One region of the Allobosea sp. GW821-FHT09G06 genome, then DNA from elsewhere that is predicted to be linked to it. Evidence: riboswitches for the same ligand, from Rfam matches in the RefSeq annotation. Region 1 holds a riboswitch; each other region holds the start of a gene.

Region 1 (4,605 bases):
TGGCCTGCCGCGCGAGGTCTTGCACGCGTTGAGAGCCGACATGGCCGCCGACCACGCTCGCCTGCTCGCGGAACCAGCCGGCGCCGAAGGCATCGAGGATCGGCCCGAGCGCCGGATCGGCGGCGAAGGCGTCGTAATCCGCCAGCGCCGGCGCCTGATTCAGCACTTCATGGGTGTCGTAGCCGTAAGCGTCGAGCGTGGTCATGCGGCCTGTCCTTCACGGGAAATCAGCGCGGCGAGGGAGAGATCGGCGAGAGCCGCAGCGATCTCGCGGCCGCGCTCGGGCGTGATCGGACGGTCCGGCGAGAGCGGGCCGATCAAAGCTTCCATGAAGCCGCCGACGATCATCGCGGCGGCGGCATCGGGATCGACCGCACGGAAAGCCCCCTGCCGTTCGCCTTCGACGACGAGCGCGCGAAAAATGCCGGCGATCTCGCGGCGATAGTCGAGCCGCGTCGCGTCGACGGCCGGGTCGGCGGGCTCGGCGATCATCGACCAGGCGAGGCGGCGATTGGCGAAGGCGCGACGAGCGAAGGCCTCGACCGAGGCGGTCAGGCGCTCAGTGACGGGCGCATCGCTCGCCGCGATCTCGCGCAGCACGGCGAGTTCGCGCGACGACACGGCTGCGACGATCTCCGCCATCAGCTCGGCCTTGGAGGCGAAATAGGAATAGACACTGCCGGTCGAGACACCGCTGGCGGCGGCAACCGCGGCGATCGAGGTCTCGTGGAAGCCGACCTCCGAGACGATGCCGCGCGCGGCGGCGAGGATCGCCTCGCGCTTGCCAGCCTTGCGGGGTTGCCTCGACTGCGGACCGGCCATAGGTGATCTCAAAATTGAATTTGAATTCGGATTCAATTTGAAGAGATGGCTGGCCGCCGTCAAGAGCTGGAACGAGAATGACCGGGTTCGAGCCCAGCAAGCCCTGAGCGAGATCGCCTACAGACCGTTCAGGCGCGCCCCTGCGCCCCTCCCCCGCGGCGCCGCGAGCACTCAGGAAGGCGGCGCGTTGCCGGAATCCGCGGCCCGATCGCGGCCGGCCCAGCGCTCGACCGAATGATCGATGGCGAGCAGGACGAGCCCAAGCACCGTGGCCGATGCCACGATCGCATGATCGCCGAGGCCGGCGGCACAGCCAAGCGCGGCGGTGACCCATATCGCTGCGGCCGTGGTCAGCCCTGTCGGCGTCGAAGCCCCCCGGCGCAGGACAATGACGCCGGCGCCCAGGAAGCCGATCCCGGTCAGCAAGCCCTGAACGACGCGGCTGGCAGCGTCGGCCTCATGCGGCTCGCTGAAGATCGTCGCGGCGGCGGCCGTGCCCAATCCGACCAGCCCGAAGGTGCGAATCCCGGCGGCGCGCTGCTTGTTGGTCCGCTCCCAGCCCACGACGATGCCGGCCGCCATCCCGGCCAGCAGCCTGAGCAGCAGATCCAGCTCTCCCCACAGAAAACCACTCATGGCCCCACCCTCGCAAACGATGATCGAGGGCATGAACGCGCGAGGGCCGTTCGCGTTCGTTCTGCGGCAAAGGACCGGCAGCCGGCGAAGAAAGCTATTAGAACTCGATCCCCTGCTGAGCCTTCACACCCGCTGCGAAATGGTGCTTCACCAGCGTCATCTCGGTGACGAGGTCGGCCGCCTCGATCAATTCCGGCTTGGCATTGCGGCCGGTGACGACGACGTGCAGGTCCGGACGGCGGGCACGTAGAACCTCGACCACCTCGGCGAGCGGCAGATAGTCGTAGCGCAGGGCGATGTTGAGCTCGTCCAGCACCAGCAGGCGAATCTCCGGATCGGCCATCAGCTCCCTAGCTTTGGCAAAGGCGCGCTCGGCAGCGGCGATGTCGCGGGCCTTGTCCTGCGTCTCCCAGGTGAAGCCCTCGCCCATGCTGTGCCACGAGACCTGATCGCCGAAGGCTTCGAGCGCCTTGCGCTCGCCGGTCGACCAGGCGCCCTTGATGAACTGCACCACGCCGATGCGCCAGCCATGGCCGAGCGCCCGAAGGATCAGACCGAAGGCCGCCGTCGACTTGCCCTTGCCGGGGCCGGTATTGACGATCAGAAGCCCTTTCTCGACCGTCTTGGAGGCGACCTCGGCATCCTGCACCGCCTTGCGCTTCTCCATCTTCGCCTTGTGGCGGGCGGCGTCATCAGTATCCGTCATCATTTCACTCGCATCGGCAATCCGGCGACCATGAAGACCACGCTGGCCGCACGCGCCGCAAGCGCCTGATGGAGGCGCCCGGCCTCGTCGCGGAAGCGGCGGGCCAGCGCATTCTCCGGCACGATGCCGAGGCCGACCTCGTTGCCGACCATTACCAGCGGCGCCGAGACGCCCTCGCAGGCGGCGATCAGGGCTTCGCGAGCGGCGGCCGTGTCGTGCTCAGCGAGGATGAGATTGGTCAGCCAAAGCGTCAGGCAATCGACCAGGATCGGGCGCCCTGCCGGCTGGGCCGCGATCGCTTCGGCCAAGTCGAGCGGGGCATCGATCATCTGCCATCCCGCCGGGCGGCGCGCGCGATGCTCGGCGATGCGCTCCCGCATCTCGTCGTCATAGGCCTGAGCGGTGGCGATATAGGCCCAGGGCGCCGGTAGCGCCTCGATCAGCGCCTCGGCATGGCGGCTCTTGCCGGAGCGGGCGCCGCCGAGGACGAGGGTGAGCTGGGGCAACTCCATTCAAAAATCCTCTGCCGTCATGCGCGGGCTTGACCCTAGCACCTCCACCCCAAGGAGGCACCGGAGCCCCTTCCTGCAAGAGATTCCCGGGTCAAGCCCGAGAATGACGCCCTTGCGACGCGCATTGCATTGCACAGCAACACGGCGATGGCTAATGATGATCGGTGACGGTGCCTCCGCGAGGAGGTGAAAAGGGAACGCGGTGCGAGACCGCGGCTGCCCCCGCAACTGTAAGCGGATGTCCTTCGCCATCGGCCACTGGAGCGCCAGCTCCGGGAAGGCGGCAAGGGGCGCGAAGTCCGCGAGCCAGGAGACCTGCCGTCGACCCGCAGAGATCCAACCGGCTGCCGGCGGGGCGGCCACGGAGAACGCTTATGAACACCGCCTCGGTTTCCACACCCACGCTCAGCGTTTCGGAACGCGTCAAGGCGGTCGCCGCCGCGCTCGTGATCGGCGTCGCGCTGATCTACACGACCGGTTTCGCGGCCTCGTCGAACGTGCACAACGCCGCGCACGACACCCGTCACGGCCTCGCCTTTCCCTGCCACTGAGGGAAAGTCATCATGGTCACGCGTGTTCTCACGGTCAGCATCCTGGCCGGGCTTCTGGCCGGCTTGATCGTCGCCGCCCTCCAGCATGTCACCACCACCCCGCTCATCCTCAAGGCCGAGACCTATGAGTCGGCGCTCGCGCTGAAAGCGCCGACGCTGGCCGCCTTCGACGGGGAAGCAAAAATCATCCTCGCGCATGGCCCGGCCGGCGACGCCCCTGGCCACGACCATGCCGAATGGAAGCCGCAGGACGGCCTCCAGCGCACGCTCTTCACCAGCGCAGTGACGATCGCGACCGCGATCGGCTTCGCGGCGCTGCTGCTGGCGGGCATGATCGCGGCCGGCGACAGGATCGATCAGCGCAGCGCGCTCGTCTGGGGCGCTTGCGGCTTCCTCGCGCTCGGGCTTGCGCCTGCGATGGGGCTCGCGCCGGAACTGCCGGGGGCAGCCTCCGCCGCACTGGAGCAGCGCCAGCTCTGGTGGCTCTGGACGGCGATCGCCACCGCGATCGGGCTCTTCCTGTTCCTGCGCTTCGAGCAGCCCTGGCTCAAGCTCGTGGCGATCGTGCTGATCCTGCTCCCGCATGTCGTCGGCGCCCCGCACCCGGCCGCGCCGGAGAGCAAGGTGCCTGCCGAGGTCGCCGCCCATTTCGCGTCGCTCTCGCTCGGCATCCAGGCCGCGCTCTGGCTCGTCACCGCCTTCATGGTCGGCGTGCTCTGGCCCCGGGCGAGCCGCCGGGCCGTCGAAGCCTGAAAGCAAGCCAATGCCCGAGGGCGACCTCACCATCCATGTCTGCACGGCCTGCCGCCGTGCCCGCGCTGATCTCCCGGAAGGCTATGACCAGCCGGGACTGGCGCTGGCCGAGCGGCTCACCGCGCAGCTCGCAGCCAAGGACAGCACGATCCCCGTGCTGCCCGTCGAATGCCTCGCCGTCTGCAAGCGGCCCTGCACCATCGCGCTCAGCGCCGATGGCAAATGGACCTATCTGATCGGCGATCTCGACACCGATACCCATCTCGACGAGATCGTCGGCGCGGCGGAGGCCTATGCCGCCAGCGCCAACGGCATCGTTCCCTGGAAAGAGCGGCCGCAGTCCTTCCGCAAGGGCGTGGTCGCGCGCGTGCCGCCTTTGCCGGCGCGCCAGCAAGGATGACATCATGAACGCTCCGCAGACCGCCTCTCTCGGCAAGGTGCCTTGCACCATCATCACCGGCTTCCTCGGCGCCGGTAAGACGACGCTGGTGCGCCATCTCCTCGAGAATGCGCAGGGCAAGAAGCTCGCGGTGCTCGTCAACGAATTCGGCGATCTCGGCTTCGACGGCGAATTCCTGAAGGGCTGCGGCATCGCCGGCTGCAGCGACGAAGACGTCGTCGAATT
Region 2 (4,605 bases), 250 kb from region 1:
GTGTTCTTGCGGAGATCGAGGAACTCCTCGATGTCGACATGCCAGGTTTCGAGATAGGCGCAGACCGCGCCCTTACGCTTGCCGCCCTGGTTGACGGCGATGGCCGTGTCGTTGGCGACCTTCAGGAAGGGCACCACGCCCTGGCTCTCGCCATTCGTTCCCTTGATATGCGCGCCGAGACCGCGCACCGGCGTCCAGTCATTGCCGAGGCCGCCCGAGTACTTGGCGAGCAGCGCGTTGTCCTTCACCGCCTTGAAGATGCCGTCGAGATCGTCGGCGACCGTGGTCAGGAAGCAGGACGAGAGCTGCGGGCGCAGCGTGCCGGAGTTGAACAGGGTCGGGGTCGAGGCCATGAAGTCGAAGGAGGAGAGCAGGTCGTAGAACGCGATCGCCCTGCCCTCGCGGTCGATCTCGCGGATGGCGAGGCCCATGGCGACGCGCATGAAGAAGGCCTGCGGCAGCTCGAAGCGGTTGCCCCGGACATGCAGGAAATAGCGGTCGTAAAGCGTCTGGAAGCCGAGATAGTCGAACTGGAGATCGCGCTCGGGCTTCAGCGCCGCCGCGATGCGGGCAATGTCGAAGCGGCCTAGCTCGGTGTCGATCAATTCATTCTCGATGCCGGTCTTGAGATAGGCGGTGAAGTAGTCGCCGTAGCCGGCGGCCATCTCTTCCTGCGTCGCCTGTTCGGCATGGCCATGGACGAAGCTCAGCGCCTCGCGCCGCAGCTTGTCGAGCAGGAGGCGGGCCGAGACCTTGGCGTAGTTCGGCTCGCTCTCGATCAGCGTCCGCGCAGCGAGGATCGGCGCCAGTGCCAATTCGTCGAGCGAAATGCCGTCATAGAGGTTGCGGCGGGTCTCCATCAGGATCGGCTCGGCCGCGACGCCGTCGAGCCCGGCACAAGCCTCGCGCACGACCTTGTCGAGGCGGGCGGCGTCGAGCGGAACGAGCGTGCCGTCAGTGAGCTTCATCTGCAGCGACGGCGCGGCTGCGGCCGGCGCGGACCCGGCCTGCGCCCTGGCCCGCTCCTGCGCCCGTTCGGCGCGATAGAGGACATAGGCACGGGCGACCTTGTGATGCTCGCCGCGCATCAGCGCGAGCTCGACCTGATCCTGCACGTCCTCGATATGGAAGGTGCGGCCGGTCGCGGCGCGGCGAGACAGGCCGGAGACGACCTGTTCGGTCAGGTCGGCGACGACATCATGGATGCGGCGGGACGCGGCGGCGCTCGCGCCCTCGACCGCCAGGAAAGCCTTGGTCAGGGCGACCGCGATCTTTGAGGGGTCGAAGGGCGTCACCGCGCCGTTGCGGCGGATGAGCTGGTAGCCGGGCTCCGCCGCTGCGGCGCGCGGCGATGCAGCAGGTTCGGCACCCAGCGGGGCCAGTGAAGGCCGTTCGGCTTCAAGAGAAAGAGACATCGGCATCAACCCCAAGATGTTGGGGGCAAAGGCCGAGCGGTCGCGTCGAGAAGGCGCGCGACGATACGATGCCGCGACCTGCCAAGCGCACCACCGGGACACCCCGCCCGAGGACGTAAACAAAGGTCGCGGCAGGTCTCCTGGCTCGCGGGTCACCGCTCTCGTCCGTCTTCCCAAGGCCTTGCAGCCTCAGTGACAACGCTGGACTAAGAACTTACCGCTGACAGTTGCGGGGGCAGCGCCGGTCTCTCACCGGCTTCCCTCTTAGCTCTCGATCTTGCGATTCGAGAGACCATCGACAACTACATCTAGCGTTACTCTCCGCTCCGATGTCAATCGGTCGTATGCTCTTCCTCAACCGCATGTGGAAAGCGAGGACATCTCGGCGGCAACGCCCGAGCGCATGCCCGACATGAAGACATAAATATGTCTTTATATCTCTTGTTGACGACCCGCGAATGGCGGCCCATGATGCGGCGTCGAGGTTCTTCGGTGCGGCTTGCCGTATCGGAGCTAAGAGGGAAGCCGGTGAGAGACCGGCGCTGCCCCCGCAACTGTCAGCGGCGAGCTTTCTGCCCACCCATGTCACTGAGGCCGCGAGGCCTTGGGAAGACGGGCAAGAGCGACGACCCGCGAGCCAGGAGACCTGCCCCGACAACATGAACGTCCTCGGGCGGGGTGTCCCGGTGGTGCGCTTGGCGGCCCCGCCCGGATTCTTGCGTCCGGACGGTCCTCGTCCCGCGTCCGCTTTGGCCTTTGCCCCCAACTAGTCGGGGTTAAGCCTATGTCTCAATCAGTACCTGTCGCTGCACTCGGCACGCCGCGCATCGGTCCGCGCCGCGAACTCAAGACCGCGCTCGAAAGCTTCTGGGCCGGAAAATCCGACGAAAGATCGCTCGTCGAGGCCGCTGCGGGCCTGCGCGCGGCCAATTGGGCGCGCCAGAAGGCGCAAGGGATCAGCGTGATCCCGTCGAACGACTTCTCCTTCTACGACCAGGTGCTCGACACCAGCGTCATGGTCGGTGCGATCCCGGACATCTATGGCTGGAAGGGTGGGCCGGTGCCGCTTGGCACCTATTTCGCCATGGCTCGCGGCTCGCAGGGCGAAGCCGAGCCGCATACGTCCTGCGGCCATGCCCATCACAACCACGATCATGCCCATGGCGTCCCGGCGCAGGAAATGACCAAGTGGTTCGACACCAACTACCACTACATGGTGCCGGAGTTCGCACCGGGGCAGAGCTTCGAGCTCGCCTCGCTGAAGCCGGTGGAGGAGTATCGCGAGGCAAAGGCGCTCGGCTACGAGACGCGTCCTGTCCTGCTCGGCCCGGTGACGTTCCTGAAGCTCGGCAAGTCCAAGGACACGTCCTTCGATCCGCTGTCGCTGCTGGGCGAATTGCTGCCGGTCTATGTCGATGTGCTGCGCCGTCTCTCGGCGAATGGCGCGGAATGGGTGCAGATCGACGAGCCCTGCCTCGTGCTCGATCTCGATGAGGCCGCCCGCACCGCGCTGCATCGGACCTATGCGACGATCGCGCACGCCCTGCCGCAGCTCAAGGTGATGCTCACCACCTATTTCGGAGCACTGGGCGACAATCTCGACACGGCGGTATCCCTGCCGGTCGCAGGCCTGCATCTCGATCTCGTCCGCGCGCCCGAGCAGCTCGATGCGGTTCTGGCTAAAGCGCCGCAAGGCCTGGTGCTCTCGCTCGGCGTGGTCGACGGCCGCAACATCTGGAAGACCGATCTGGAGGCGGTCCTCGCAAAGATCGAGCCGGTCGCGGCCAGGCGCGGCACCGACCATGTCCAGGTCGCACCGTCCTGCTCCATGCTGCACTGCCCGATCGATCTGGAACTCGAAACCAGTCTCGATCCGGAGGTGAAGAACTGGCTTGCCTTCGCCGTACAGAAGATGGGCGAACTCTCCACGCTCGGCCGCTCGCTTGGCGGCGGGCGCGGCACCGTCAAGGACAGGCTGGCCGCCTCGACCACGGCAGCGGCCGCACGCAGGGCCTCGCCGAAGGTCAACGACAAGGCCGTCGCAGCGCGCATGGCTGCGGTCACGGAGGCCTTCGCTCGCCGCAAGAGCGGTTTCGCGGACCGCGCCAAGCTCCAGCGCGCCCGCTTCAACCTGCCCGCCTTCCCGACAACCACGATCGGTTCCTTCCCGCAGACGCCGGAGGTCCGCAAGGCCCGCGCCGCCCATGACAAGGGTCAGCTCGGCCATGCCGAATACGAGCAGTTCCTGCGCGAGGAGACCGCTCGCGCCGTGCGCTGGCAGGAGGAGATCGGCCTCGACGTGCTCGTCCATGGCGAGTTCGAGCGCAACGACATGGTGCAGTATTTCGGCGAGCAGCTCGCCGGCTTCGCCTTCACGCGCGGCGGCTGGGTGCAGAGCTACGGCTCGCGCTGCGTGCGTCCGCCGATCCTGTTCGGCGACGTTTCGCGGCCGAAGCCGATGACGGTCGAGTGGTGGCGCTATGCCCAGTCGCTGACGCAGCGGCCGATGAAGGCGATGCTGACCGGCCCGGTCACGATCCTGAACTGGTCCTTCGTGCGCGACGACCTGCCGCGCAGCGAGGCGTCGAAGCAGATCGCGCTGGCGATCCGCGACGAGGTGCTCGACCTGGAGAAGGCCGGTGCGGCGATGATCCAGATCGACGAGGCGGCGTTGCGCGAGGGTCTGCCACTCCGCAAGAGCGACTGGAAGCACTACCTCGGCTGGGCGGTGGAGAGCTTCCGCATCTGCGCGTCGGGCGTCGCCGACGAAACGCAGGTCCATACCCATATGTGCTACTCGGAGTTCAACCAGATCATCGACGCCATCGCGGCGATGGATGCCGACGTGATCTCGATCGAGACCTCGCGCTCGAAGATGGAGCTGCTCGACGCCTTCGTCGGCTACAAGTACCCGAACGAGATCGGCCCGGGCGTCTACGACATCCACTCGCCGCGCGTGCCGGATGTCGCCGAGATGACCGAACTCCTGAAGCTCGCACGCCAGCGGCTGAAGGACGACCAGCTCTGGATCAATCCGGATTGCGGCCTGAAGACCCGGAAGTGGGAGGAGGTCCGCCCCGCACTCGTCAACATGGTCGAGGCGGCACGGGAAATCCGCGCGGCCGCGCACTGACGAATGAAGCACAGCAGGCGCGACGGTGACGCCGCGCCTGCGATCCAAACCCGGCGA
Region 3 (4,605 bases), on a different contig from region 1:
AGACCATGGTTGCCTCCGATGCTGGCATGACGCAGCGCGGCACCATGGTGCGGATCGAGGGCTCGCCCTCGATGGCCCGATCTGACATATCAGATAACGGGCGATGGATCCGTAGCCCTGGGTCGCGCGACTGGACTAATTAGACGTTTTGAGTCTAGTTAGGATGGTCGCGCGCAGTTTGGATTTTGTCAAGACTGCAGAAGCTGCAATGCCGGACGGAAACGAAGGTTCCAACGTTCTCCCTGCGGAGGATGCCAATGCCCGCACCGACCAGATCGCCGATGCGGCGCTGCGTCTGTTCGCCCGCTACGGCTACAAGCGCAGCTCGATGGACGACATCGCCAAGGAGGCGGGGCTCGCCAAGGCGACGCTCTACCTGCACTTCAAGGGCAAGGACGATGTCTTCCGGGCCATGCTGGACCTGCTCGGGCGACGGGTCGAAGCACGTTGCCGTGAGGTCGTGGCAAGGCAGGGGCCGTTTCCGGAGCGGCTCGCGGCGCTGCTTCAGGCGCATCACGGGCTGGCCTATGCCAGCTTCGGCACCGGCGAGCATCTCGTCGAACTGAAGGCCGTGATGAACACGATCGCGACGCGTGAATTGCAGGCCTTCGAGCGGATCTTCTCGACCTTTGCCCGCGCGTTGCTGATGCAGGCCGAGCAAGGCGGCGAGATCAATCTATCGCGCCTGCCGGCCAGCGCCGACGACTGGACCGCCAGCCTGCTCTTTGCCGCCGCGGGAGCGAAGCTCGGCACGCCACCCAGTGCCGCGGATTACGCGCGCAGGCTGGACGCGATCGCGTCGGTCTTCGCCGCAGCGCTGGCGCGATAAGCGAGAAGAAAGAACGCAACATGCAGGATGACGGCAGGACCGAGCTTCAGCCCCTTACCCCGCTTCGCATCCAGCCGGTCACGCAGGCCGCTTTCGAGCCTTTCGGCTAGATCGTGGAAGCCGGGGAAAGTGGCCGCACCGCGAATAACGGCACCGCGCGCCGGCACGATATCCATGCTCATCCGGCTGCCGAGGTCCGGGCCGGCACCAGACTTGTGACGTCGATCTTCTCGGCCAAGCAGCAGCAGCGGGGCCTCGCGATCGCCATGCTGGAGCGGCATGTGAATTCGATCCAATGGATCGTCCCGCTCGATGGCGCCGGCCATATCGTCATCGTCGCCCGGGACGGCGCGGATGGCCGGCCCGATCTCTCGACACTCGCCGCCTTCTCGTTCTCCGCTTCGCAGGGCGTGATCTATCGCCGCGGGCTCTGGCATCATCCGATCATGGCCATCGGCTCCGATGCGCGTTTCCTCGTCCAGTCCTGGCAGGATGGCACCGAGGCGGATTGCGAGATCATCGCGATCGAGCCCAAGGTGCTCGCTGCGAACGACGTAAGCTGACGAGGGGTTTCAGGTAGCGCGTTGTGCGATGATGGTCCTCGTCGCTGCCGTCCACAGCCTTCGCGCCTGCCGCGCCATCGGTAGCTTGACGCCACAATCTCGCCATCTACGTTAATCCGTGTCGAGGTCTTCGGAGCGATCCGAAGCTAAGAGGGAATCCGGTGACGTGCGCTTGCACGGAACCCGGAGCTGCCCCCGCAACTGTGAGCGGTGAGTTTTCGGCTACCTGAAGTCACTGGCGTCCGCGCCGGGAAGACAGCCTGAAAGCAACGACCCGCAAGCCAGGAGACCTGCCCCGACGCAGTGATGATGTCGCGCGGGCGGGGTGTCCGGCGGAATCGCAGTGCACCGGGCGCCCGCCGCCGGTCTGCCGCGCTTCCTCCCTTTGCCCCGGCCGCGACAGCGAGGGGCTGGACGACCATGATAGAATTGACGGGGTCGAGAGGCGGCCACGCGAGCGGTCGGGCGTGGACTACGCCCGGAGCGCCTGCGCCAGGTATGAGTTATTGCAATGTTATAACGTTGCGATAAGAGGCAGGTATGAACTCTGTCTCCGCTTCTGTGCCTGCGTCCTCTGCGGCGCCCCTGGATCCGCTTGCGCTTTACGCCAGTGCTATCGACTCTTCCGATTATGTCGCGCGTGTCGCGCCGCTCATCCGCCAGCTCGCGCCCGGGATCGACGATCTGATCGACATCGGTGCCGGGGGAGGGCAGCTGGGCGCGGCGCTGCGCCGGCCCGGCGCGCGCTGGACGGCCATCGAACCGTCTCCGACGATGCAGGCCCGGCTCGCCGCCCTGCCGCAGCCGCCGGTCATCATCCCGCATGGCTGGGACGACGTTGCGGTCGATTGCGAAGCCGCCGCTACCGTCCTGGCCGCCACCATGCCGGGCTATTTCACGGATGCCCCCGGCTTCCTGGCACGCTGCCGGCAGTGGGCTACCCGTCAGATCGTCTGGATCGTCGCCGCACAGAAGGCACCCAAGGGGCTGATCCTTTCGGCTTGCCTGCCGCGCGAATGGCACCGCGAGGACGAGACACCCGGCATCGATCTGGTGCTGGCGCAGCTCGGCAACGACCTGCCCGATCGCGTGGATGCGGTCGACTGGACCTTCTCACTGGTGCTGCCGGACCTGCCGGCCTTCGCCGCCTTCCAGGCCGATCGGTTGAGCTGGTCGCCCAACGATCCGCGCCGGCCGCAGCTTTTCGACCATCTCCACAAGCAGGCCGTGCCCGTGCCGGGCGGCTTTCGCCTCTCCTGCCATCGCCGCTCGGCCATCCTCGTCTGGAACCTGTCATGATCCGCCTGAATTCCCGCAAAGCCTGCCTGCTTGCCGCGACCTGCCTGACGGCGATCGGGACCGTGCCCGCCTTCGCCCAGACCGAAATCAAGCTCGACGAGCTCGTCGTCACGGCGACGGGCCGCCCCGAGCCGCGCAGCAGCATTCCCGGAACGGTCCAGGTCATCGATGCCGCGCAGATCGAGCGGGCCCGCGCGCAATCGATCACCGACCTGCTCGCGGAGAACGCCGTCGGTTTCTTCAGCCAATGGACGCCCGGGCAGACCTCGATCAACATCCGCGGCGGCGCCAGCGACGGTCAGGGCAAGGATTTCCGCAGCCAGGTGCTGGTGCTGATGAACGGCCGTCGCGCCGGCACGGCCAACCTGTCCAAGCTCTCCGCCGCCGATGTCGAGCGCATCGAGATCATCCGCGGACCGTCCTCGGTCGTCTATGGCAGCCAGAATATCGGCGGCGTCATCAATATCATCCTCAAGACCGGCCGCACCGCTCCGGGCACGATGATCGAAGGGGCAGGAGGCTCCTGGGGGCTGCTGCAGGGCAAGGCCCAGACCGGCGGTCTCTATGACAGCATCGACTATTACGCCGGGATCTCGGGCGGCACGCGCGACGACTACCGGTCCGGCCGCGGCGGCACGACCATGGCCAATACCGGCTGGAAGCGCCTCGGCATCGCTGGCGCGCTGGGCTTGCAGATTAATCCCGACCACCGCATCGAGACGACGCTGCGGACCGACGGCATCTACGATGTCGGCTTCCGTGGTTCCGGCGCCAACACGGTCAGCCAGGAAGACCGCTACAACAACTCCGTCGACATCACCTATCGCGGCCAACTCCCCGGCGGACAGTATCGCTGGATGCTGCAAGGCTATGCCGTGCAGGACGTCGACAATTTCCGCTGGGCTTCGCCGGTCATCCGGGGCGGCACCGGCCTGCCGGCAGCCGGCACGTCAGCCGATTACAACCGCCGCGAATTGAACATCGTCGGAACCCGCTTCCAGCCGAGCATGACGCTCTGGGCCGGCAACGACCTGCTCGCCGGCTGGGACTGGGAGCGCAGCACATTGCGCTCGATCCGCGACCGCATCGGCGTTCCCGGCAATCCGCTAACCCCCGTCTCGCCGCAGGACAACAACCAGTCCGAGACGGTCAACGCGCTCTATGTCGAGGATTCCCAGAAGCTCTTCGACGATCGCGTCACCCTGCGCGCCGGCGTGCGCCGGACCTTCGGCACGACCAGCTTCGAATACACGCCGAACCTCGCCGGCCAGCGCCCGCGCGAGGTCGACTATCAGGCGACGACATATTCCACCGGCGCGACCTTCAAGGCGACCGACCGGCTGACCTTCCGCGTCGGCTATGCGACCGGCTTCCGCGCCCCGACGGCGACGGAGCTCGCCGCCGATTTCAACACGCTCGGCGGCGGGCGCATCTTCGGCAATCCCTCGCTCAAGCCGGAGACAAGCGAGCAGGTCGAGGCCGGCGCAGCCTATGCCGGCGACGGCTGGCGCGCGGATTTCGCGATCTTCCAGAACGTCATTTCCGACCGCATCGTCACCCGCGCCCGGACCAATGTCGCCAATACCTCCGACTATGCGAACAATGCCGGAGACGTCGTCGTGCGCGGCGTCGAATTGCAGCTCGATGCCGACCTCCTCAAGCTGGCCGGATACGACAACACCGCCTGGCGCTGGTCGGTGTTCGGCAACGGCTCCTGGAATTTCGACATGGAGGACAAGGGCGCGGCGGCGACGGCCAACAGCCGCAAGCCGGAGCGCATGTACCAGTATCAGGCGGCGATCGGCACGCGCTTCGGCCAGAGCGGCGTGCGCTATCCGTGGTCGGTGCAGGTCTCGGGCGTGCTCTATGGACCGATGTGGTACAACACCGAGGAAAACCTGCTCATCCCCTTCG

Evidence for each region. Region 1 has a riboswitch for cobalamin ahead of AC07NY_RS10965 (CbtB domain-containing protein). Riboswitches for the same ligand answer to the same signal wherever they lie in the genome.
Region 2: it holds a riboswitch for cobalamin, as region 1 does, so the genes downstream of both, metE (5-methyltetrahydropteroyltriglutamate--homocysteine S-methyltransferase) here and AC07NY_RS10965 (CbtB domain-containing protein) in region 1, are expected to answer to the same signal.
Region 3: it holds a riboswitch for cobalamin, as region 1 does, so the genes downstream of both, AC07NY_RS01870 (hypothetical protein) here and AC07NY_RS10965 (CbtB domain-containing protein) in region 1, are expected to answer to the same signal.

What each region holds. Positions count from the first base shown of each region.
Region 1 covers NZ_JBWKOI010000002.1:156,776-161,380, reverse strand. Annotated here, with positions in the region: gene AC07NY_RS10990 (acyl-CoA dehydrogenase family protein) at 1-205, opposite strand, end outside; gene AC07NY_RS10985 (TetR/AcrR family transcriptional regulator) at 202-822, opposite strand; gene AC07NY_RS10980 (MgtC/SapB family protein) at 994-1,458, opposite strand; gene cobO (cob(I)yrinic acid a,c-diamide adenosyltransferase) at 1,556-2,164, opposite strand; gene cobU (bifunctional adenosylcobinamide kinase/adenosylcobinamide-phosphate guanylyltransferase) at 2,164-2,676, opposite strand; cobalamin riboswitch at 2,828-3,013, shown strand; gene AC07NY_RS10965 (CbtB domain-containing protein) at 3,051-3,227, shown strand; gene AC07NY_RS10960 (CbtA family protein) at 3,240-3,980, shown strand; gene AC07NY_RS10955 (DUF1636 family protein) at 3,991-4,380, shown strand; gene cobW (cobalamin biosynthesis protein CobW) at 4,385-4,605, shown strand, end outside.
Region 2 covers NZ_JBWKOI010000002.1:409,105-413,709, reverse strand. Annotated here, with positions in the region: gene AC07NY_RS12060 (ribonucleoside-diphosphate reductase subunit alpha) at 1-1,415, opposite strand, end outside; cobalamin riboswitch at 1,529-1,728, opposite strand; cobalamin riboswitch at 1,881-2,083, shown strand; gene metE (5-methyltetrahydropteroyltriglutamate--homocysteine S-methyltransferase) at 2,200-4,548, shown strand.
Region 3 covers NZ_JBWKOI010000001.1:391,133-395,737, forward strand. Annotated here, with positions in the region: gene AC07NY_RS01850 ((2Fe-2S)-binding protein) at 1-7, opposite strand, end outside; gene AC07NY_RS01855 (TetR/AcrR family transcriptional regulator) at 209-829, shown strand; gene AC07NY_RS01860 (hypothetical protein) at 772-1,110, opposite strand; gene AC07NY_RS01865 (ureidoglycolate lyase) at 1,000-1,392, shown strand; cobalamin riboswitch at 1,500-1,704, shown strand; gene AC07NY_RS01870 (hypothetical protein) at 1,933-2,691, shown strand; gene AC07NY_RS01875 (TonB-dependent receptor) at 2,688-4,605, shown strand, end outside.